One region of the Succinispira mobilis DSM 6222 genome, then DNA from elsewhere that is predicted to be linked to it. Evidence: riboswitches for the same ligand, from Rfam matches in the RefSeq annotation. Region 1 holds a riboswitch; each other region holds the start of a gene.
What was found. Region 1 has a riboswitch for S-adenosylmethionine ahead of metK (methionine adenosyltransferase). Riboswitches for the same ligand answer to the same signal wherever they lie in the genome.
Positions count from the first base shown of each region.

Region 2: another riboswitch for S-adenosylmethionine. It lies ahead of SUCMO_RS0102680 (MetQ/NlpA family ABC transporter substrate-binding protein); the one in region 1 lies ahead of metK (methionine adenosyltransferase).
Region 3: another riboswitch for S-adenosylmethionine. It lies ahead of SUCMO_RS0103040 (trans-sulfuration enzyme family protein); the one in region 1 lies ahead of metK (methionine adenosyltransferase).
Region 4: another riboswitch for S-adenosylmethionine. It lies ahead of SUCMO_RS0106525 (O-acetylhomoserine aminocarboxypropyltransferase/cysteine synthase family protein); the one in region 1 lies ahead of metK (methionine adenosyltransferase).

Region 1 is NZ_KB913028.1:2,005,448-2,011,482, forward strand. It holds gene SUCMO_RS0109585 (YicC/YloC family endoribonuclease) at 102-992, shown strand; gene remA (extracellular matrix/biofilm regulator RemA) at 1,017-1,274, shown strand; gene gmk (guanylate kinase) at 1,286-1,903, shown strand; gene rpoZ (DNA-directed RNA polymerase subunit omega) at 1,918-2,124, shown strand; gene coaBC (bifunctional phosphopantothenoylcysteine decarboxylase/phosphopantothenate--cysteine ligase CoaBC) at 2,140-3,342, shown strand; SAM riboswitch class I at 3,394-3,495, shown strand; gene metK (methionine adenosyltransferase) at 3,572-4,762, shown strand; partial or broken gene SUCMO_RS11250 (transposase) at 4,976-5,182, shown strand; gene rsgA (ribosome small subunit-dependent GTPase A) at 5,306-6,035, opposite strand, start outside.
Region 2 is NZ_KB913028.1:539,491-545,525, forward strand. It holds gene SUCMO_RS0102660 (diguanylate cyclase) at 1-899, shown strand, start outside; gene SUCMO_RS11740 (SLAC1 family transporter) at 972-1,238, opposite strand; gene SUCMO_RS0102670 (cysteine hydrolase family protein) at 1,325-2,284, shown strand; gene SUCMO_RS0102675 (4Fe-4S binding protein) at 2,507-3,607, opposite strand; SAM riboswitch class I at 3,781-3,881, shown strand; gene SUCMO_RS0102680 (MetQ/NlpA family ABC transporter substrate-binding protein) at 3,959-4,762, shown strand; gene SUCMO_RS0102685 (methyl-accepting chemotaxis protein) at 5,015-6,035, shown strand, end outside.
Region 3 is NZ_KB913028.1:625,033-631,067, reverse strand. It holds partial or broken gene SUCMO_RS0103060 (efflux RND transporter permease subunit) at 1-146, shown strand, start outside; gene cysK (cysteine synthase A) at 286-1,218, opposite strand; gene SUCMO_RS10255 (YezD family protein) at 1,282-1,470, opposite strand; gene SUCMO_RS11380 (YezD family protein) at 1,533-1,706, opposite strand; gene SUCMO_RS0103040 (trans-sulfuration enzyme family protein) at 1,883-3,028, opposite strand; SAM riboswitch class I at 3,104-3,202, opposite strand; gene SUCMO_RS0103035 (nitrite/sulfite reductase) at 3,468-5,030, shown strand; gene SUCMO_RS0103030 (hypothetical protein) at 5,074-5,394, opposite strand; gene SUCMO_RS0103025 (YeiH family protein) at 5,394-6,035, opposite strand, start outside.
Region 4 is NZ_KB913028.1:1,377,160-1,383,194, forward strand. It holds gene SUCMO_RS0106510 (YitT family protein) at 1-245, shown strand, start outside; gene murI (glutamate racemase) at 265-1,041, opposite strand; gene metA (homoserine O-acetyltransferase MetA) at 1,122-2,072, opposite strand; gene SUCMO_RS0106525 (O-acetylhomoserine aminocarboxypropyltransferase/cysteine synthase family protein) at 2,140-3,429, opposite strand; SAM riboswitch class I at 3,512-3,613, opposite strand; gene nspC (carboxynorspermidine decarboxylase) at 3,944-5,047, shown strand; gene SUCMO_RS0106535 (saccharopine dehydrogenase family protein) at 5,077-6,035, shown strand, end outside.

The DNA.
Region 1 (6,035 bases):
TTATAATATAACATTATTATATATTATATTATGATCAATAGCTAAATAATATTAATAATTTAAATTGTAGGAGTTTTTTCTAAAAAAGGAGGTTTATAAATTTGTTAAAAAGCATGACTGGTTTTGGTCGCGGGGACTTCCGTGATGATAAACATTCTTTTACGATAGAAGTTAAAGCTGTGAATCATCGCTATAATGATGTAGTTGTTCGTATGCCACGCATGCTCAACGTCTTAGAAGATAAGATTAGACGGGGAATTTTAAATAAAATAAGCCGTGGTCGTCTAGACGTTTTTATTAGCATGGAAGACTACACCGCTGATAAGTCTAATGTTCAGGTAGATAAACAGCTAGCTTTAGCTTATCAAAAAGCATTTCGCGAAATTTCTTTTTTAACTTGTTGTAATTCAAATGAAAGCCAAGAATTACTTTATGTTCTAAAAGCACCTGATGTTGTTACGCAAAAAGAGCAACCACTAGATGCCGAAGAACTTTGGTCTAAACTAGAACAAGCGCTGAATATTGCTATTACAAATCTAATTATGATGCGTAAAGCGGAAGGCAACAATATTTATCAAGATTTATTAAATCGCATAAATCTCTTGCGAAATCTATTAACCAAAATAGAACAACGTGCCCCTTTAGTTCCAGTAGAAGCACAAAAACGAATCACGGAGCGCATTAACGAACTTTTAAAAGAACACAATAATGTTCTAGATCCAGAACGTTTAGCACAAGAAATCGCTATTTTTGCTGATAAAGCTAGCATTACTGAGGAAATTGTGCGTTTGAAAAGTCATTTCGAACAATTTATTAAAACTATTCAAAGCCAGCAACCAGCTGGACGTAAATTGGATTTTTTAGTGCAAGAGTTAAATCGCGAAGTAAATACTATCGCTTCTAAAGCGAATGATTTTGCCATTACTACCGTTGCGGTAGATATGAAAAGTGAAATCGAAAAAATAAGAGAACAAATACAAAATATAGAATAAAATTGGAGAGTTATCACAATGGCAATGGGAATGAAGTTAATAAATATCGGTTTTGGAAATGTAGTCGCAGCAGCAAGAGTAATTGCAATAATTAGTCCAGATTCTGCGCCTGTAAAAAGAATTATTCAAGAAGCAAGAGATAAAAACATCTTAATTGATGCAACTTATGGTCGCAGAACTCGTGCCGTGCTGGTTATGGATAGTAATCATGTGGTTTTATCTGCTATTCAACCTGAAACAGTAGCACACCGCGCTACACAAAACGACGAAACCGAAGAATAGGAGGGGGTTTAATGCAGGAAAAAGGTATTTTATTAGTCCTATCCGGTCCCTCTGGTGCTGGCAAAGGTACAATATGCAAGTATTTGCTAGCTCATAATCCTAGTTTAAAGTATTCCATCTCTGCTACGACAAGAGCACCTCGTACTGGCGAGTTGAATGGTCAAAGCTATCATTTTGTTAGCAAAGACACTTTTCAAGAAATGATCGCTCAAGATGAATTGCTAGAACACGCAGAGGTTTATGGGAATTACTATGGCACGCCTAAAAATTATGTCCAAAAACTTTTAGATGAAAATCTTGATGTCATTTTAGAAATAGACCCGCAAGGGGCCATGCAAATCAAAAATAAATTTCCTGAAGCAGTTTTTGTCCTAATTTTACCACCTTCTTTAACCGAGTTATCTGACCGCATCTATAAACGCGGTACCGATACTGCAGAAGTTATTAGGCATCGCTTAAGCAAAGCTGTTTCCGAACTAAAATTTTGCGCATCTAAATATGACTACTTGGTAATTAATGATGAAGTCAACAAAGCCAGCGATAAAATTTTAGCAATAATAACATCTGAAAAATGTCGCGTAGGGCGCAACATGCCTGTAGTCGAAGAAATTATTTGTAACAATAACTAAAAGGAAGTGATCTCTTGATTAATCCATCTATCGATTATCTAGTTACTTTGGTAGACAGTAAATATACCCTGGTGGTTTTAGCTGCAAAACGTGGACGCGAACTATTAAATGATAATAATAGCGAAATAAAATGTCCTTCTAATAAACCAGTAAGTATCGCCTTGTATGAAATAGCTCAAGGTAAAATAACCTATGAACGTACCAAATTAGGTATCAAGTAAGTTACGGAGGATATTATGTCACTTACAGGAAAAAAAATTGTTTTAGGTGTAAGCGGCGGTATCGCTGTCTATAAGGCTGTAGACTTGGTAAGCAGACTGCGTAAAAAAGGCGCAGAGGTTAAAGTTGTAATGACCGAAGCGGCGACTAAATTCGTTACTCCCCTAACTTTTCGTGAACTTAGTGCTAATCCAGTTGTAGTAAGCATGTGGGGGGAAGTTCATGAATTCAATGTCGAACATATTGCGTTAGCCTGTTGGGCTGATTTATTTGTGGTTGCGCCTGCAACTGCGAATATCATTGCCAAAATGGCTACCGGAATCGCGGATGATATGCTGTCAACAACCTTATTAGCCACACCAGCCCAAATAGTTATTTGTCCAGCAATGAATACTAATATGTATGAGCACCCGATAACTAAAGCAAATTTACAGAAATTACTGGATCTAGGTTATAAAGTTTTGCCAGCCGCTGAAGGTCATCTAGCTTGTGGTACGAGCGGCGCCGGACGTCTGCCTGAACCTCAAGCAATTGTTGAATATCTCGAACAAACTATTGTTGCAGCTCAAGACCTAGCTGGTTTAAATATTCTAGTAACTGCCGCTGGGACGCGCGAAGCGATCGACCCCGTTCGCTATATCAGTAATCATTCTAGCGGTAAAATGGGCTATGCTATAGCCCAAGCGGCTATAGCTCGCGGTGCACAGGTTACATTAATTTCAGGTCCCAGCAATCTTCCTGTGCCTGCTAAAGTTAATTTTATTGCTGTAGACAGCGCTAGGGAAATGCATGCTGCGGTTTTAGATTATTTTACCCAAGCCGATATTGTAATTAAGGCTGCGGCGGTTGCTGATTATCGCCCCAAAGAAGTCAGCTCTCAAAAAATAAAAAAACAAGCTGATGCTAATTTAACTATTGTTTTAGAGAAAAATCCTGATATCCTGGCCGATCTTGGGCAAAAGAAAACCAAACAATTTTTGGTTGGTTTTGCGGCCGAAACTAATGATTTAATTAGTAATGCCCAAGAAAAATTACGCAAGAAAAATCTTGATATGATTGTCGCTAATGATGTAACCTTAAGTGGGGCTGGGTTTAATGCCGATACCAACATCGTTAAATTGCTCTATCCCGATGGAGAAATTTGTTCCTTAGAACAAATGAGCAAAACTAAAGTAGCAAACATTCTTCTCGACTGCATCTTGGCGAAAAGAAAAATCTAGCTTGCAAAATCTATTTTTTTCCAGTATAATCTATGCTGTAAGTAAATATTGTACTCATCAAGAGTTAGCTGAGGGAATGGCCCGATGAAGCTGCGGCAACCATGATTTTTATCAAACGGTGCCAATTCCTGCTATTATATAGCAAGATGGGAAATAGATAACTAAATCTAACTCCCATTTTTGGGAGTTTTTATTTTTTCTTATTACAATTAAGGAGTGATACTTTTTTATGTCAAAAATGAAACGACTATTTACCTCTGAATCTGTTACTGAAGGACATCCTGATAAAATAGCCGACCAAATTTCTGATTCTGTTTTAGATGCGATTTTGGCTCAAGATCCAGAAGCTCGTGTTGCTTGCGAAACTTTAGTTACTACTGGCCAAGTTCACGTAGTTGGCGAAATCACAACATCTTGCTATGTTGATATTCCTAAAGTAGTTCGCAAAACTATTGTTGACATCGGTTATGACCGTGCAAAATATGGTTTTGATGGTGAAACTTGCGGTATTTTAGTTTCTATTGATGAACAATCTGCAGATATTGCTATGGGTGTAGATAAATCTTTAGAAGCTAAACAAGGTGAACAAGATTACATCGAAGCTATTGGCGCTGGCGACCAAGGCATGATGTTTGGTTATGCTAGTAATGAAACCCCTGAATTTATGCCTTTACCAATTTCTTTAGCCCACAAATTAGCTTTACAACTTACTAAAGTTCGTAAAGATGGCACTTTACCTTATCTTCGCCCTGATGGTAAAACTCAAGTTACTGTAGAGTACGAAGATGATAAACCAGTACGTGTAGATACAATTGTTATTTCTACTCAACACGGTCCTGAAGTTTCTTTAGAACAAATTGCTAAAGATCTTAAAGAACTAGTAATTCTTCCTGTAGTAGATGCAAACTTACTAGATGAAAATACTAAATACTACATTAATCCAACAGGCCGCTTTGTTGTTGGTGGACCACAAGGTGATTCTGGTCTTACAGGCCGTAAAATAATTGTAGATACTTATGGCGGTATGGCTCGTCATGGTGGCGGTGCTTTCTCAGGTAAAGATCCAACAAAAGTAGATCGCTCTGCAGCTTATGCAGCTCGTTATGTAGCTAAAAACATCGTTGCTGCTGGTCTAGCTGACAAATGCGAAATCCAACTAGCTTATGCTATTGGTATCGCTAAACCAGTTTCTGTTTTAGTAGATACTTTTGGTACAGCTAAAATTTCTGAAGAAAAAATTGCCCAACTAGTACAAAAACATTTTGATTTGCGTCCAGCTGGCATTATCAAAGCTCTTGATCTTCGTCGCCCAATTTACAAGCAAACTGCTGCTTATGGACACATGGGCCGTACTGATATTGAACTTCCTTGGGAAAAGCTTGATAAAGTCGCTGAACTAAAAAAAGACGCTGGTCTATAAACTATAAAATTTTTAAATTCAAAGAGGCTGTCGCCCTAGTGCGACGGCCTCTTTTTCATGATTAACTTCAGAAGCTCAACTCCAATTATTAAATATGATTTCTCTTTCCGAGAATATCAGAAAAGCTTATATGCTCAAAGAATTATTTCATAACGCTATTAGTAGCAAAGATATTTTAAAAACCTTTTAATCTGGTAAGAAAAAGCTAAACAGTCAGGAATTGAGAAATTTAGTAAACTTGCTGATACCATTTATTCTTGGAAAAACGAAATTATTGCGGCTTTAAATACTGGCTTCACTAATAGTTATACTGAAGGTTGTAACAATCGCGCTAAAGTGCTAAAACGTGTTTCTTTTGGTCTTAGAAATTTCAAGCGTTTCCGCAATCTATTATTGTTCATTGCTTCTTCAAAAAGTTAAAACTGGATTAAGAACTTTTTCATTCTTAATCCAGTCTAAATATGTTTCTTTATTATTCACACCACAACATTTGACAAAGAACCAAAAATACCTGCACAGACTTACTCTGCACAGGTATTTTCCCTATTTAAAATTATCCCGCAAGGCCTTCAGCTCTTGATAGATTGTCAGATATGTTTGGTATCGACTACTAGAGATTTCTCCCGTCGCCACTGCTTGTTTAACTGCACAATTAGGTTCTTGATCATGTTTACACGAGGAGAACTTACAACCTTTTGCTACTTGACGAATATCTTCAAATAGCTCGGTTAGATTATCCCCCTTAAACAGTTCATTATCAACACTACTAAAGCCCGGTGTGTCTGCTATATAACCACCAAAATCTAACTTTAGCAACTCTGAATAACGTGTCGTATGTTTACCACGCGAAATTTTACTTAACTCCCCAGTATTTAGCTTCAAACCTTCTTGAATAGCATTTAAAATGCTTGATTTCCCCACACCAGAAGGACCTGCTAAAACCGTTATTTTATCTTGCAAACACTCTTTAAGTTTTTGTAGACCTAATTTTTCCCGAGCAGAAACGAACAGCACTGGATAGCCAATTTTACCGTATAATTGTTTTAACTGTTCTTGCTCTGCCACTTCTAATTCGCTTTTATTAAAACATAATACTACTCGCACTTTTGCTTTAGCATACAAAGCCAGCATTTTATCAATCAAAGTAAAACTATAGTCAGGATCGCGCATTGCAAACACTAACAAGACTTGTTCCACATTAGCAACAACTGGACGCAACAAACTATTATGCCGTGGCAAAATTTCTTCAATACTTGCGTTATTTTCTCCATCC
Region 2 (6,035 bases), 1.5 Mb from region 1:
TGCCTGGTGTGCTATATGGTTGGGCAATATTTAATCTAGGGTTGTTTGAAGTAGCCCCTTTAGCGAAACAATTGATTTTTCAGCGTTTTACAGAAGGGATATTGATCTTTGATCGCAATGGTGTTTTAGTCGATTTTAATGCTGCCAGTAACAAGCTTTTTCCCAAAATAAAGCGAACGGATATTGGCAAAAAGGGGCAAGAACTTTTTGCGAACTTTCCCAAACTATTAGAGTTGCTTGATGCGGTTAAACGAGTTAAGGAAATATTAGTTTTAGATGATAACTCCCAATATCAAATGCAAAAAACAATTTTGGCAGAAGCTACTGAAAAAGCAGAAATAGTAGGCTATATGCTCGTATTTCAAGATATAACTTACTATCACAATATTGTTACCGATCTGCAAATAGAAGTGGGCAGAGACTCTCTGACAGGCAGTTTAAATCGCAATAAACTGACTAGTGAAGTTGAAATATTAATGACAAAAATGCAAGCGGAGGAGAATTTAGCGATATTAATGATCGACGTAGATTATTTTAAGCAAATCAATGATACTTATGGGCATTTAATCGGGGATGAAGTTCTAAAAATATTTTCACAGATTTGCCAAGATAATTTGCGGCATAAAGATATTTTTGGCCGCTATGGTGGCGATGAATTTATTGCTGTTTTACCGTATACTAAAGAGGAAGAAGCCCTAATTATTGCTAAGCGAATAAGAAAAACCGTTGCAAGCAGAGAATTAGTTTTGGAAAATGATACCATGTTACGTTTAACTACGAGTATTGGCGTGGCTGTAAGCAAAAAACAAGAATTTGGAGAATTAGCTAACTTGATAAGGCAGGCTGATCAAGCATTATATAGAGCGAAAGATGCTGGTCGTAACCAAGTGCAAATATAAATAACAAAAATTAAATAGATAAAACAGACTTTACTTAGACACTGATGAGAGTGTTGGAGCAAAGTCTGTTTTTTAGTCTTCCTGTACACAAATGCGACTATTTAGCATGGCACAGATAGTATTTTTCAGTAGTAGTAAAATAAAAAGTGATAATAAGGTAAAAAGACAAAGTAAAATAAATTTATATAAAAGTAAATGTGTTTGGCTATACATCAAGTAAGTGGCAATGGTAATTGCGGCAATTGGGAAAGAGTAAGCCCACCAAGAAAGATAGAGTTTATCACGGAAGTAGCTAAAAGAAAAAATAACTTGAATCTTTCCAAATTGCCTAAGTTGCATTATAATGGTTTAAATTATGCTATTTAGGTAAAATTAGCTGGTAACTAGTAAATATAACAAGCCAGTTAATTAATTGGAGGTTCAATATGAGTAAATTACCCGCGTATTATCAAGCAACAGATAGCCAAAACATATACTTGCCCCGCTATGAGGAGATTGCCCAGGCCGCAAGTTCAGCTAAATCCCAGTTGCCACATCGCTCAAGCAAGGCTCAGACAGCTTTATTTGTAATTGATGCGCAAATTGGGTTTTGTCACCCGCAAGCCAGTCTATATGTTCCCGGCGCGGAGGCGGACATGGCGCGATTAGCTGAGTTTATCTATCGGAATGTCAGTGATTTAGATGCCCTATATTTTAGTTTTGATACGCACTCTTGTTTTCAAATATTTTTTCCCGCCTTTTGGGTAAATGCCAACCAACAGCAGCCTGCACCTTTTACGATTATTACCGCTCAAGAAGTGGCTCAAGGTAAATGGCGGGCGGTGCGTGAGCCGGAATTTGCCTTGCAATATCTGCGTCAGCTAGAGGCTACAGGTAAATATCAGCTTTGTATCTGGCCTTATCATACAATGATGGGGGCCATTGACCATGCTTTAGCGCCAGTGCTCTTTGAAAGTGCTCTATTTCATGCCCAAGTAACAGGACGTGAGACTTTTTGGCAGGTTAAGGGGCGGGCACCACTTACAGAAAACTATAGTGTGTTTGCGCCAGAGATTACGAAACTAGTTACAGCTGATACGCAGCTTAAGGTAGGGAGCTTTAATGTCGAGCTATTAAATAAGCTAATGCGTTATGATCGGATTTATATTGCGGGTGAGGCTAGTTCACATTGTGTGCGGTTTACGATTGCAGATTTAGTGCAGCAATTAATGAGTGTAGATCGCAGTTTGTTAACTAAACTGTATATTTTGCAAGATTGTATGTCGCCAGTACCGGCAATTCCCAATGTAGTGGATTTTCCAGCTTTAGCGACACAAGCTTTAGCGGAATTTGCCGCTTTAGGCGTAAATATTGTCAAATCTACGGATGAAATTTATACTTGGTGATGAAAAATAAAGTGCAGGCGTAGCGATTAATTATTTCCTGGCGATAAGAAACAACAATTGCTGCTAAGCGAAATTTTTTGACGCCAGCAACAGCTAAATTTTACGTAATATTTTTTTAAAACTTATTCATGTTCCGATTGATTGTCAATAAAGAATATAAAAGCTGGTAATAGCTAAATAGTAGAAAAAAGTCAGGCATAAAGTCTGACTTTTTTAGTTAACTTATTTTTTAGGCAGTAGTTTGCGAATGATTTCTGCAAGTTTAGTTTCGGAGATATCATGTTGGGCGCGAAATTGTTTTACGGTCAGATTCGTCTCTGTATTAGCAGGGAGCTGTAGTTCTTGCATTAGTTTAGTTCTATCAACTTTTAGAGCCGTTAAGGCTTGGTCTAGGTTCATCCAACCGCGGATATCTTCGGTGCTAGTAACATTTTTACCAGTAATCATATTGGGAGTTTTAGATTGCCAGTAGGGGGTATGTTGGACGGTCAAAATAATTGCACCAAACAAAAGTACGGCACTTAGCATAACGGCAATTGTTTTAGACGTTTGCCAATTGCCAAAACGAGCTTTAAGTTCTAGGGCTTGGACTGGACAGGCCTCGGTACAGCGGTTACAACGAATACATTGCCCTGAATCTGTAGGTTGGCTAGCAATCTTAATTGCGGTAGGACAGGTGCGGTCGCATTTGTGACAGTTAATACAGTTGTCCTTACGGTTGATTTTCAGGAAACTGATTTTAGATAAGGGATTAATGATAACACTGAGCGGACAAAGATAACGACACCAAGCTCTTTCAAGAGTAAGTGAAATTAAAATAAAAAACACAATTACCATAGCGGAGCTAAAGTCTTCGACATTCATATGAAAAATTTTTTTATAGGGGTCAAATTCTTCAAACCAAAGTCGTTTAGTATTGATGGTCATGTAGATAATTAAAAGAAAAAATAAATATTTACTATAGCCTAAAATTTGGTCTAAAGCAGGTGGGAGGATTAGTTTTTGAGGATAAAATTTTTCACGGAGGCGATACAGCCATTCGCTCAAACTACCTAGCGGGCAAATCCAGCCACAGAAGACAGCACCAAATAATAGGGTGGTAATAATTAGCGCTAGTAGGAGCCAAAGATTACTGGGGGCAGTTTTCATCAGGTAAGAACCGCCACTAACTAAACTAGGGAGAGTTTCGATAGCTCCAAATAAACAATAAGAATCAATTGGTGGAACTCCCTGAGGCCCGCCACCAACTATTTGATGGCGTAAACCAAGCCAAGCTGCCAGCACGACAAAGCCTAATTGAATAAGATGACGAACTTTTAGCATTTTAAATCACCTCGTGCGATATTTTAGCTAAATTATAGCACTATTGCGAAAAATTAACAGGGATAATAAAACAAAATAGACAAAAGTACTTAAAATAAATACAGATAAGCTAAAAATAAAATATTCTTGACAAAGATACTAGGAAAATGTATAATAACAAAAAAGTTAATAGACTCTTATCAAGAGTGGTCGAGGGACTGGCCCGATGACACCCGGCAACCAACACGTAAAGTATGGTGCTAAATCCAGCAGGATTAATCCTGGAAGATGAGAGGGAGCGTGTATATGCGACCTTTCGCTTTAGAAGGGTCGTTTTCTTTTATTAAAAAAATTTTTTGGAGGTTATTATTTATGAAAAAAAGTTATTTATCTATTTTCCTAGTAGTGCTATGTTTGGCACTTACCGCTTGTGGTGGCCAAGCTAAAAAAGAAGAAGGCAAAACTCTAAAAGTGGCGGCGACAGCTGTGCCACATGCAGAGATTTTAAACTTTGTAAAACCGTTGTTAGCTAAAGAAAAAATTAATTTAACTGTAGTAGAAATGGCCGATTATGTGCGTCCTAATGTGGCTGTTGCTGATAAAGAGTTAGATGCAAACTTTTTTCAACATACCCCTTATTTAGAAAAATTCACTAAAGATCGTAAGCTGGATTTAGTGAAAGTCAATGGTGTTCATGTAGAACCAATGGGTATTTATTCTAAAAAAGTTAAAGATTTAAAAGATATTCCCGCAGAAGCTACAATTAGTATTCCGAATGATCCAACTAACGGGGGTCGCGCTTTATTATTATTAGAAAAAGCAGGCATAATCAAATTAAAAGATAAAGCGGGTATTACAGCTACAGTTCAAGATATTGTGGCTAATCCTAAAAACGTAAAAATTAAAGAAATTGAAGCCCCACAATTACCAAGAACTTTAGATGATGTAACTTTAGCGGTAATTAATACTAACTACGCTTTAGATGCAAAACTTAATCCAACTAAAGATGCCTTAGTTATCGAAGATAAGAATTCTCCTTATGTAAATATTTTAGTTTGCCGAAAAGGTGAAGAAAACAGACCAGAAATTCAAGCTTTAGCAAAAATATTAAATAGCCCAGAAGTTAAGAAATTCATTGAAGAAAAATACAAAGGTGCTGTTGTAGCAGCATTTTAATAAAAACAAGCTATCTCTTTAGGAATAAAGGCTGTGTTTAGATGTTTGAGCTTAAATTTCGACTCTAGTTAAAGCACTTGAAGACTAAAAAAGAGATAGCTTGTTTTTTATTTTATACAATAGTTTACTAAACTGCTAGTAATCCTATTGTATTTGAAGATAAAAGTTAATTAATAAAAATTATCCGTTGACAAAGCATATGTTAAACAGTAAACTAAAAAATAAAGAGTTTATCTTTAAGAGGTGGAGTATATGGTTAATTTTTTTAGAAAACAAACCGGTTGCAGTGAAGTTATAGATATTTTGAAAATTGTAGATGCCAAAATGCAAGGACAAGAGGCTTCATTAGTAGGCTTAAAAGTAGAGAATCCTTTACATCAACGGATTTTAAATCAATTCGAACGATTGTTTAACAATGAATCTAAGATGTCTAAGGTGAGTAATGGGATGTTGGGCGCGGTATCTTCTTTGAGTGATTTTGACGTGCGCATGAAGCATTCGGCAGAGTCATTGGCAGATTTTTCCGAGCAATTATCCTTATTAAGCGAGTCTAATTTGGCGGTGGTTGAGCAAATAACAGCAAGCATGAATGATGTAAACGAAACTATTGAGCAAACATCCAATAAAATGGTACATTTGTCGAAGGATTCTAGTGATTTAATTGCCAAAAATGATCAAAGTATTATTCAAATAACCGAGATTGATCAACTTAAAGAAGCTGTTGTCGGTGATACTCAAAAACTAAGTAAACAATTTGAAGAATTAACAGCCATGACGGCTCATATCAGTGATATTGTTAATGGGGTGGCAGCAATTGCCGAACAAACTAATTTGTTAGCGCTAAATGCTTCGATTGAGGCGGCACGAGCTGGCGAGATGGGCAGAGGTTTTGCCGTAGTAGCTGAAGAAATTCGCAAGTTGGCGGACAGCACTAAAGGTAGTTTGCAAGATATGCGGGGCTTTGTCGGGAATATTCAACTAGCGGCTCAGGCCGGGAAAGATAGCTTGCAAGAAACCTTAAATTCTACGCAATTGATGAATGAAAAATTAGATAATGTCTCTGGGACAGTTCAAGAAAATGTGGCGATGTTGAAAAATACAGTACAAGATGTTGAGGGTGTGGCAGAATTATTGGTTCAAGTTAAGGAAGCGGCCAATCAAGTAAATCAAGCTATGAACTTGTCAGCCAGTGATGCTGAAAAACTTACGACAGTAACTAGAGACATTCACCGCGACGCAGTCCAAAGTCGTGAAAATGCAGAATATATTTCGA
Region 3 (6,035 bases), 1.4 Mb from region 1:
GCAATTTTAGGGATGCTACCTTTAGCTAGTAGTACGTTCTGGGGTCCTATGGCTATTGCTATCGCGGGGGACTTTTTATTGCCACTATTTTAACTTTAATTGTACTGCCAGTTCTATATGCTAGCTGGTATAAGGCTAAACAGTAACACCGCCTCAAGCTAGTTAAAACTGTTATCTTCTATGCTTTTCAGGTTAAAGAAAAAACAGTCGCCAATTAATCAGCGACTAAAGTTAATGTAAAACTTAACTTTAGCCGTAACAACTTTTTGTCGACTGCTTTAAATCTTATTTACTAAATATTTCTGTTGATAAATAACGTTCTCCCGTATCTGGCACTAAAACAATAATATTTTTACCTCTATTTTCTAGCTTTTGAGCCAATTTTGCAGCTGCAAATACAGCTGCGCCACCTGAAATTCCTAATAATAAACCTTCTGCTTTAGCCACTGCACGCATTGTGGTCTCCGCTTGGTATTCCTTTACTGCTATTACCTGATCTATTATCTTTGTATTTAAAATCTCAGGAATAAATCCAGCGCCAATGCCTTGTAAACAATGGGCACCTGCATCTCCGCCTGATAATACTTGAGAATCCCAGGGTTCAACCGCTACTATTTGCAAATTAGGATTGCGTTGTTTTAAAACTTCGCCCACACCTGTTAAAGTTCCCCCCGTACCAACTCCGCAGACAAAAATATCAACTAGTCCGTCCGTATCTTGCCAAATTTCTTCTGCTGTAGTTTTACGATGAATTTCTGGGTTTGCAGGATTTTTAAACTGTTGTGGCATATAAGAATTGGGTATTTCTTTAGCTAGTGCCTCTGCTTTCGCAATAGCTCCTTTCATACCTTCTGCTTCAGGAGTTAAAATCAACTCAGCCCCTAAAGCTCTTAATAAATTGCGCCGCTCCATACTAAAATTTTCAGGCATAGTAATAATTAAGCTATATCCCTTCGCCGCTGCTGCAAAAGCCAAACCTATTCCTGTATTGCCACTTGTTGGTTCAATTATAATACTTTTATTATTAATTAGTCCCTGTTCTTCTGCTATTTTTAACATCGCATAACCCACTCTATCTTTTACACTGCTTAGCGGATTAAATTGTTCCAATTTAGCAATAATTTTGGCCTGCAAGTCCTTTTCTCTGTTAAAATTAGCTAATTCTAATAACGGCGTATTCCCAATTAATTCTGTTAAATTTTTAGCAATTTTTGCCATATTTCAACACCTCTTAATTTCTTTTACTTATTTACTTGAAAACTTTTATTTGAAATTATTAAACTAAATACCTTCTCCATATAGGCCTTTTAGTGTCGTTCTTTGTTTTTCTGTTTTTTCAATTTGAGCAATTTTACCATTTTTAATAATAATGGCAACCTGCCCAAACTTCAAAGTGCGCAATAATTCTAAAATGTGGGTTCTCAGTTTAATATTTTCTTTGCTCAACTTTTCTGTTTGCTTTTCTTTCATTGCCCTCACCCTTCGGTCTTTTTAATATTCTAATTAAATAGCACCACTAATTTCAGTATAAGTTAGCATAATTTTATTTTTTCATTTTTTTCAATTTGTACTAAATGTGAATCTTGAACTATTAAAGTTATCGATCCGTGGGCAATTTCTCGGATAGACAACTCAATAAAGGCCATTAGCTCTGAATCCAATTCTAATTCTTGTACATTTGTGTTATTTTTATTAAAATTCCCCACTTTAAACTCCCCCCATTTACAGAAATATTTATTCATATATGGCTACTATATTTTAGCCCAAAATTACAAAAGGGCGTAAAAGATCCTTAGAATCTTTTACGCCTCTAGCTATCTAGTCAGCAAATTCATCTAATGGTATCATGAAACTAATTTCTCGTCAAATTTAATTTACAATTTCAACTTATTTCGTGAACAACAGCCTGCTGTAAATCCTCAATAAGATCTGTCACAGATTCTATTCCTACCGAAAACCGTAATAATTGTTCATTTACACCTAATTTCAATCTAATTTCTAGGGGAATATCCGCATGTGTCTGCACAAAGGGAAAAGTAATTAGCGATTCTACTCCACCTAAACTCTCTGCAAATTGAATTAGCTTCAGCCTCTGTAATATTTGCGGCACTAGTTTCGCATCACAAACCTCAAAAGATAACATCGCTCCATAACCACTCGCCTGACGATTTTGAAGTTCTTTTTGTGGGCTACTTTCTAAACCAGGATAATATACTTTATTTACCCATTTTTGCTTTTCTAACCACTGGGCAATAATTAAAGTATTTTCCTGCTGCCTATCTAAGCGCACTGCTAATGTTTTTATTCCCCTTAATAATAGCCAGGAATCTTGCGGCCCAAGAATCATTCCAGTTGAATTTTGAATAAATGCTAATTTAGAACATAGTTCCGCTCCTTTTGCCACAATTAGTCCACAAATAACATCATTATGGCCTGCTAAATATTTAGAACCACTATGTATAACTATATCTGCACCCAAAGACAGGGGTTTTTGTAAATATGGTGTCAAAAATGTATTATCAACAATAGTCTGTAGCTGATGTTCCTTGGCTAAAGCTACCAAGGCTTGAATATCTGCTATTTTCATTAACGGGTTGGTTGGAGTTTCTAGGAATATTGCTCTTGTATCGCCTGTAATCGCAGAACGTACCGCTTGAACATCGGCAGTATTTACATAGCTAACTTGTAGTCCAAACTGCTTAAATATTTTCTCAAAAACGCGATATGTCCCGCCATAACAATCTTCCGTTATTATTAAATGTGCTCCACTTCCGTATAACATCGCTATAGCTGTTATTGCCGCCATTCCCGAAGCAAATGCATAGCCAGCATCTCCTTCTTCTAATGTTGCTATTGCTATCTCAACTGCCTGTCGAGTAGGATTTTTAGTCCGCGAATAATCATATCCCGTACTCTCCCCTAATGCAGGATGTCGAAAAGTAGCTGTTTGATAAATAGGAGTGCTAATTGCTCCAGTAGTTTTATCAGTTACTAGCCCAGCTTGAACAATCTTGGTTGTTATTTGCATAAATTTCCCTCGCTTTATCTTTGTAATAAATAAAAAACGATTCTTCCCGAAGAAGAACCGTCATTAAAACAATTAATCTTATCTTCCGGATTTATCCGCTGGAATTAGCACCTTGCTTTAAAAGCTGGTTGCTGGGTATCATCGGGCCAGTCCCTCCACCACTCTTGATAAGAACCATATTTATTTTTATAGCTAAATTTCTAAAGCATTATCATTGAATGCTATTTTGCCATAATAATTTTTATTTGTCAATAGCAACTCTGATTTTTCAGTTGACTTCCTACAAAAAACTATGCTATTATTACAATAATTTAATAGACAGTCGATCAGATAACTGAAGACTAGAATGATTCTTTTTAAATTTCAAAAGAATATTCTGGTCTTTTTTTATAAAATTTTACCTCATTTCACTATTAAACTACAAAGGAGATTTACAGACATGATCACTAATACCCCAGAAATTATAACTAAAGTTAAGCACTTTCAAACTAAAGTAAGCGAATATTTAAGCGGGACTCTCGAGAATTTAAAACCATACAGTTCAATTATGGGAATCTATAAAGAAGGTTCTAAAAACTCTTATATGATAAGACCGCGTTTTCCTGGCGGAATTGCTACGCTTGAACAGCTACAAGCAATTGCAAATATAGCTAATAAATATTCCCTGCGCCTACGTTTCACCACACGCCAAGATTTGCAATTACATGCCGTACCCTTGGAAAAAGTAAATATAATTTTAGATAATTTATTGCAAGTTGGTTTAATTACAACTGGTGCTGGCGGCGATGGAATTAGAAATATTACCTGTTCACCCTTATCCGGCATAGCCCGCGATGAAATCTTTGATGTTACGCCTTATATGATTGCTATTACGAATTTCATGTTAAGAACAACTGAAAATTTGCAATTACCGCGTAAATATAAAGTTTCTTTTTCCAACACTGCTGATGATACTGCTAATGCTAGTATTAGCGATTTAGGTTTTATTGCCAAAAAAGAAAATAATAAATTGGGTTTTTGCGTATATGCTGCTGGTGGCCTTGGCTCTAATTCACAACTGGCAATAAAATTAAGCGATTTTATTTTAGCTGAAGACGCACTTTTTTACGTTGAAGCTATGAAAAACATTTTTGCCCGCGAAGGGGATCGCACAAACCGTAACAAAGCCCGTTTAAGATTTGTTCGCCAACGCCTAGGCGATGAAGTTTTCTTAACATATTTCCAGCAAGAATTACACCAACTTAAACTAACTAATCCTGAATTAAAACTTACACTTAATCCAACAACTGTAGCTACTGAGGATAATTCATTTTTCCCTTGGGACAAAGAATATCAAAATATAATTTTTCCTCAAAAGCAATCTGGGCTTTATGCTATATATATCCACCCCTCTAAAGGCGAAATACTTCCCACTCAAATACTAACGCTCACCGAATTTCTCAAAGCTGTTACCCCCAAAGTTGAGCTTCGCCTTACATCAAGTCAAGGTTTTTTCGTACGCAACTTGAGTGTTAAGGCAGTAGATCAGCTATTGCTATTAACAGATTCATTAATATCACCTTTTTCGATAGACAATACCGTTAGCTGTGCAGGACCGCAATTTTGTAATTTTGGTATAAATGACTCTCAAAGTTTACTAACTAGTATTCTAGAGTTTTTTAAAAACCAGCCTCTAGCAATTAAAAGCGCCTTACCAACGCCACTTATTTCTGGTTGTCCAAATTCTTGTGCTCAACATCAAAAAGGACTAATTGGTTTTACTGGCCGAAAAAAACGTCTTGATGGAAAAATCGTAGATACTTACCTTTTATCTTTAGGGGGTAGAGTTGGTTATCAAGCTAAATTTGGGGAAAACATTGGTGAAATTCTAGCCACAAGAATCCCAGCTTTTCTTTTAGAATTAGCTATTTTAAAAGCTCAATATCCTTCTATTAGTTTCTCTGAATTTCTCGAACAGCAACATTTACAAATTTTAAACTTAACTAAAGCATACCTTCTCTAACCTAAATATAATGTAAATAGGTGGGCATCAACTGCCCACCTATTTACATTATTCCTTTTAATCGGCGATATTCTACATATAGCTGATACTCGCTACTTTCAAACCCGCGCTCCTTCAATAAGTTTTTAATAACCTGAGCTTCTATGGTTTCTGAATCAGCGTAGATATAGCTACCTGTATTTTTAAGGATAAAGCCTAATTCCCCTAGCACTTCTATCAGCTTGGCAATTTGTGTAGCCTTATTGGCAACTCGCTTAGCATAATCATTGATTTCAGCAGCCATTTTACTTGGCGAACTTAGAACTAAATGCACCTTTTCTAATTCTTTTAGGTTAATAATTACTCTAGTTATGTACTCTACCATTATTTAATCCCCAACCAGTAATTGACAAAAACTATATTCGATAAAATATAGCCTAATGGTACATTAATAGCCACCCCAATAGTAAAAGCAGCTAATGGCTTCCAGCCAAAAGAAGTTAGTTCCTTAAAGCGAGTAGTAAGCCCTATACATAAAAAAGTCCATGTAAATGTCCAAGCTCGCAACCCTTTTATCGGCCCTAAAACATCTTTGTTGAAACTTTTTACTAAACTAACTTCAGTAAAAGATAAAATTATCGTCACAAATAAAGATGCTACTAAAAATCCAATAATAAATTTAGGAAATCTTTGCCAAATTTCTTTAAAATTAATTTTACTAGACTCCCTAATGCTCTTGTTTTCCCAACGTGTCACTGAAAGAAAAGCTACCAGCAATGCCCAAACGCCTACAAACATATCTCGTCCAACTACTTTCATTAAAGTAAAAGTTTTAACTGCTCTTTCATCACCTATTGCCTCTGCAGCAGCGAATCCAGCCGCATCAGCAAATTCCGAAGTTCCAATCCACGCCCCAGCTGGGCCAGCTTCTAAGCCAAATAATTTAGCCAACAAGGGTAAGGCAAAAATCATAGCAATTGCCCAAACAATTACCATAGATATTGACACCGATACATGTTCTTTTTT
Region 4 (6,035 bases), 630 kb from region 1:
TCTCAGCTGAACCTGATAATATTGCTATGGGCATAACCAAAGAGCTCGGGCGAGGTGTTACTTATCTTTTTGGCGAAGGCGCTTATACTAAACAAAACCGAAAAGTCATTTTTGTTGTAGTAAAATTACGCCAAGTTTCCTTAGTAAAAGCTATCGTTACTCAAACAGACCCTCATGCTTTTATGATTATAACTGATGTTACCGATGTTATCGGCAAAGGCTTTTCTCTGCCAATAAAAAAATAGACACTTTGTGTCTATTTTTTTATTGCATCGCTAATAATTTTTTACTTAACATAATTAATCGTTCATCAGCTTTAGAGTTAATAATTTCCACGGTTCCTTGGCTTTCACTATTATTTAGCAAATTTTTCTCCTGCAACTGATTTCTTAGCTGGTTAACTGTACCTAAACTTCCATCGATTACTGCTGTAGTTTGTGGCAAAATTTCTTGCAAAGCTTTTTTTATAAATGGATAGTGTGTACAGCCTAAAACAACCACGGAAATTTTCTCTTGCAAATATGGTTTCAATAAATCGTTTAAAAATTTTTGAACTTTTGCACCATTTATTTGACCTTGCTCTATTAGTTCTACCAAGCCTGGACAAGCTAAAGGTAGAACCTGATCAGCATCCGCATACCGTTCAACCAAATTAAAAAATTTTTCACGTTTTAAAGTCATCGGCGTTGCCATAATCAATATTTTTTGATTATGGCTTATTTTTATTGCTGGTTTTACAGCTGGTTCAATTCCAATTATCGGCATATCCTGATATCTAATTCTTAAATCATTAATCGCTACACTTGTCGCTGTATTACAAGCAATAACAATTGCTTTAACTGGCTTTTGACGTAATACTTCTACAGCATTGAAGGTCAATTTGCGGATTTGCACATCAGTTTTTATTCCATAGGGAGCATTTTGGGAATCACCATAATAGATAAATTTTTCATTTGGTAATAATTTTACGGCTTCACGTAAAACACTTATTCCGCCTACCCCTGAATCCATAAAGCCAATCGGTAACTGTTGGATATTCATAAATTATTCACCTTCATAAATTACTAAAATTGCTACAACGTTCTATATTATAACAGTATTTTAGCCTAAAGGAAATTATTTTATTGCTTAGAACTAGTTCCTTTTGTATCTTTAGCTAGAACTTCTAAATTGTAAGGTGTTTCCTGATAAACATAATAATTTAGCCAGTTGAAAAAAAGTAAATTTGCTGTACTTCGCCATAAAACTACTGGTTTTTGTTCCGGATCATTATCTTTGTAGTAATTATCTGGAATATGAATGTCCATCCCTAAATTAACATCTCGATCATACTCATCTTTTAAACTATTAGGGTCGTATTCAGCATGACCAGTTAAGAATATTCTTCGCCCCGCCTTATCTGATAAAGCAAATGGTCCAGCTATATCAGATTTAGCTAAAACATGTAGTTCTGGTGCTTGTTCAATATCACTTAACCTATTTTCTGTATGACGCGAGTGTGGCACATAAAAAACATCATCAAATCCTGTAAATAATTTATTAGGCACACTCTCAACTATTTCATGTGGATAAACACCAAATTGTTTTTTATCTAAATACTGTTTCGGAATATTGTAGTGATAGTATAACCCAGCTTGTGCCCCCCAACAAATATGTAATGTAGAATATACATTACTTTTGCTCCACTCCATTATTTCACAAAGCTCCGCCCAATAATCAACTTCTTCAAATTCCATTTTTTCTACTGGCGCTCCCGTGATAATCATTCCATCATATTTTCGGTCTTTTATAGACTCAAATTTTTCATAAAATTTTATCAAATGATCTGCTCCAGTATTTGTAGGTGTATAGCTTGAGGTATATAAAAAATCCACTTCTACTTGAATCGGAGTATTACTCAATAATCTTAACAACTGGGTTTCTGTTACAATTTTATTAGGCATTAAATTCAATAATAAAATTTTCAAAGGTCGAATATCTTGTTCATAAGCCCGGCTTTCTTTAATAACAAAAATATTTTCCTGTTCTAGTATCGCAGTTGCCGGTAAATTGTCTGGTATTTTAATTGGCATAATTACACTCCTTGCATAATAATTTGCACTATTAGTAACTAGTCTAATTTTTTTTCATTGTTAGCTATTAAGCTTGAGATTTTTCTAATGCTTGCTCTAAATCAGCAATTATATCAGCCACATCTTCAATTCCTACTGAAAGACGAATTAAATCTTCTTGTACACCAGAGCTTTTTAACTGTTCTGGCGTAAGTTGAGAATGAGTTGTACTGGCTGGATGAATCACTAAAGTTTTTGCATCACCAACATTTGCTAATAAGGAAATCAACTTTAAACTATTAATAAATTTGCGCCCAGCTTCCAAACCACCTTTTATCCCAAAAGTAAAAATCGAGCCCGCTCCTTTGGGCAAATACTTATCTGCTTTAGTTTTTTGCTCACTATTAGGTAAGCTAGAGTAGTTCACCCAACTAACGGCTGAATTTTTTTGCAGATATTGAGCTATTTCTAAGGCGTTTTTCACATGTTTTTGCATTCTTAAGGGTAAAGTTTCTATTCCTAAAAGAATTAAAAAAGCATTAAAAGGACTAATTGTTGCGCCAAAATCACGCAAAATCTGAACTCGCAAACGAGTTATAAATGCAGCTGCACCAATGTCAACTGCGTAATTTATACCTTGATAACTTGGATCGGGCTGACTTAAAAGTGGAAATTTATTGGAATTCCAATCGAATTTTCCTGCATCAACTACTACACCACCCATAGCTACCCCATGTCCACCTAAAAATTTTGTGGCGGAATGAATTACAATATCGGCACCAAAATCTATGGGCTTTAATAAGTACGGTGTCACAAAAGTAGCATCTACCATAAGTGGTATCCCGTTTTTGTGTGCTAGTTTAGCCACACCTTCTATATCTAAAACATCTCCACTAGGATTACCTAATGCTTCAGCATAAACTAACTTGGTTCTTTCTGTTATCGCCGCAGCAAAGTTTTCTAATTCACTAGCATCAACAAATTTAACTTTTATTCCTAACCGCGGTAAATTATAAGCAAATAAATTGTAGGTACCACCGTATAAACTAGCAGAGCTAACAATTTCATCTCCCGACTCAAGAATATTTAAAATTGCACCAATAATTGCTGCCTGTCCAGAAGCAAATGCAATTGCTCCTATTCCGCCTTCTAATGTTGCAATTCTTTTCTCTAACACATCAGTAGTCGGATTGCTAATCCGTGTATAGATGTAGCCATTTGCTTTTAAACTAAATAAATCAGCAGCATGTTGCGTATCTTGAAAATTATAAGCAGTTGTTTGATATATTGGTACAGCTCTAGCCCCAGTTGTAGGGTCTGGAATTTGTCCGGCATGAATAGCCAAAGTTTCTATTCCAGCATTTTCTAATAAACTCATAATAAAATCCCCCCAAATATTTTAGTAACAAAAAGAAATTAAAAAGCTCTTCCCGCGAGGAAAGAGCTTTTATTCCGCTTTCCTCTCATCTTCCAGGAAATTATCCTGCTGGATTTAGCACCTTTCGCATTGCGATGGTTGCCGGGTTTCATCGGGCCAGTCCCTCTACCACTCTCGATAAGAGTTCTATATTCTTCTGTTATTTTCTATATATTACATTGCCGAGATATTTTTGTCAACTATTTTATTTTAAGTTGCGTCTACTCATCATTAGTAATACTTTTGTTTCCTTCCAGTAAACCTTTTGTGTTTTCTTATATTTAAATTTAAATTTCGTTGAAAACTACAGCATTTCTAAGAAATGCGAACCTAATTCATTAAATCGGCATTTTAAAATAAAAAACATCCAATTTAAAAAGATTTATTGACGAAATATAAATTAATCTGTACAATAATATCATCACGCAAATTTTTGTTCGTGGTGATTTTTTATGTATAGAGGAGCCGCGCAATAATGAAACTACAAACGCCTTATTATCTTTTAGATGAAAACAAGCTCCTAGCTAATATGCTAGTTATTGATAAAATTAATAAACTATCAGGAGCTAAATGTGTACTAGCATTGAAATGTTTTTCAACTTGGAGCGTATTTAACCTGATGCGCCCCTATATGGCTGGTACCACTTCAAGTTCTTTATATGAAGCCAAACTTGGGCATGAAGAGTTTGGTGGCGAAACCCATGCTTATTGTGTTGGTTATTCTAAAGAAGATCTATTAGAAATACGTAAATTTGCTGATAAAGTAATTTTCAATTCTATTTCTCAGTTAGAAACTTATTATGAACTTGTAGCTGACAAAAAAATCGGCTTACGTGTCAATCCTGGTATTAGTAATTCTGGCTTTGATTTAGCTAATCCAACACGCAAATTTTCTCGCTTAGGTATTTTAGATAAAAATTTAATAGCCAAGCAATTATCTAAAATTGATGGTCTTATGTTTCATTACAACTGCGAAAATGCTGATTTCAACTCTTTTTCTGAGCAACTCGATTATTTAGGCGAGACTTATGGCGAATTTTTATTTAAACTTAATTGGATAAGTTTAGGTGGAGGCATTTATTTCACTAAAGCCGGCTATCCTATTGAAGCTTTTTGCAATAAACTGAAAGCTTTTTCTGAAAAGTACAATATTCAAATTTATCTAGAACCTGGGGAAAGTTCAATCACTAATGCCGGTGAATTAGTTACTAGTGTCGTTGATATCGTCCACAATGAAATTGATATAGCTATAGTTGATGCTTGTATAGAAGGACATATGCTCGATTTACTAATTTATCGCCTAGACGCTAAGGTCCTAGAACAACCTGATGCATCATTTAAATATATGGTCGCTGGCCGCTCTTGCTTAGCTGGGGATGTTTTTGGAACATACAAATTTCCTGACAAGTTAAAGATAGGTGATGAGGTTCGTTTCCAAGATGCTGCCGGATACACAATGGTCAAAAAGAATTGGTTTAATGGACTACAAATGCCATCTATAGTTATTAAAAAACTCAACGGAGAATTACAGTTAATTCGACAATTCACCTATGAGGATTTTAAATATAGTTTATCCTAAAATAAAAATATTAAAGGGGGAGTTCTTAATTGAAAAAGAATGTTTTGATTATTGGTGCGGGTGCAGTTGGACATGTGGTAGCTCACAAATGTGCAATGCACAACGATGTTTTGGGTGATATTTGCGTAGCTTCACGCACTCAAGAAAAATGTGACAAAATAATCGAAAGTATTCATCACAAAAAAAATATGAAAGATACTACTAAGAGGTTATATTCACGCACTGTGGATGCTCTTGATGTTCCTGCCTTAGTAAAACTAATCGAGGATACAAACTCTCAAATAGTTATTAATGTGGGTCAATCCTACGTTAATATGTCTGTTTTAGAGGCATGTATTCAAGCAGGTGTTGCTTACATGGATACAGCTATCCATGAAGACCCAAATAAGGTTTGTGAAAATCCACCTTGGTATGCAAATTATGAGTGGAAACGCAAACAACGTTGCGATGAAAACGGAATTACTGCCATCTTAGGCATCGGCTTTGATCCAGGAGTAGTTAATGCTTGGTGTTCTTTAGCCGCTAAAGAACATTTTGATACTATCGATACTATCGATATTCTCGATGTAAATGCAGGTAGTCACGGCAAATACTTTGCTACGAATTTTGACCCTGAAATAAATTTGCGAGAATTTAAAAAAGTTTGGACTTGGGTAGATAGAAAATGGGTACAACAAAAAGTTCACTCAATACGAGTTGACTATAATTTCCCTGTAGTAGGCGAGTGCCCAGTTTATCTAACCGGACATGACGAATTACATTCTTTATCTAAAAACATTGATGCCAATTCTATCCGCTTTTGGATGGGGTTTGGTGATCATTACCTAAATGTATTCAATGTTTTAAAAAATATTGGCTTAACTTCAGAGATTCCAGTAAAAGTTGCCCCCGGAATAGAAATAGCGCCGCTTAAATTTTTAAAAGCGCTGTTACCAGACCCAGCATCATTAGCACCTGGCTATACTGGAAAAACGTGTATCGCAAATTA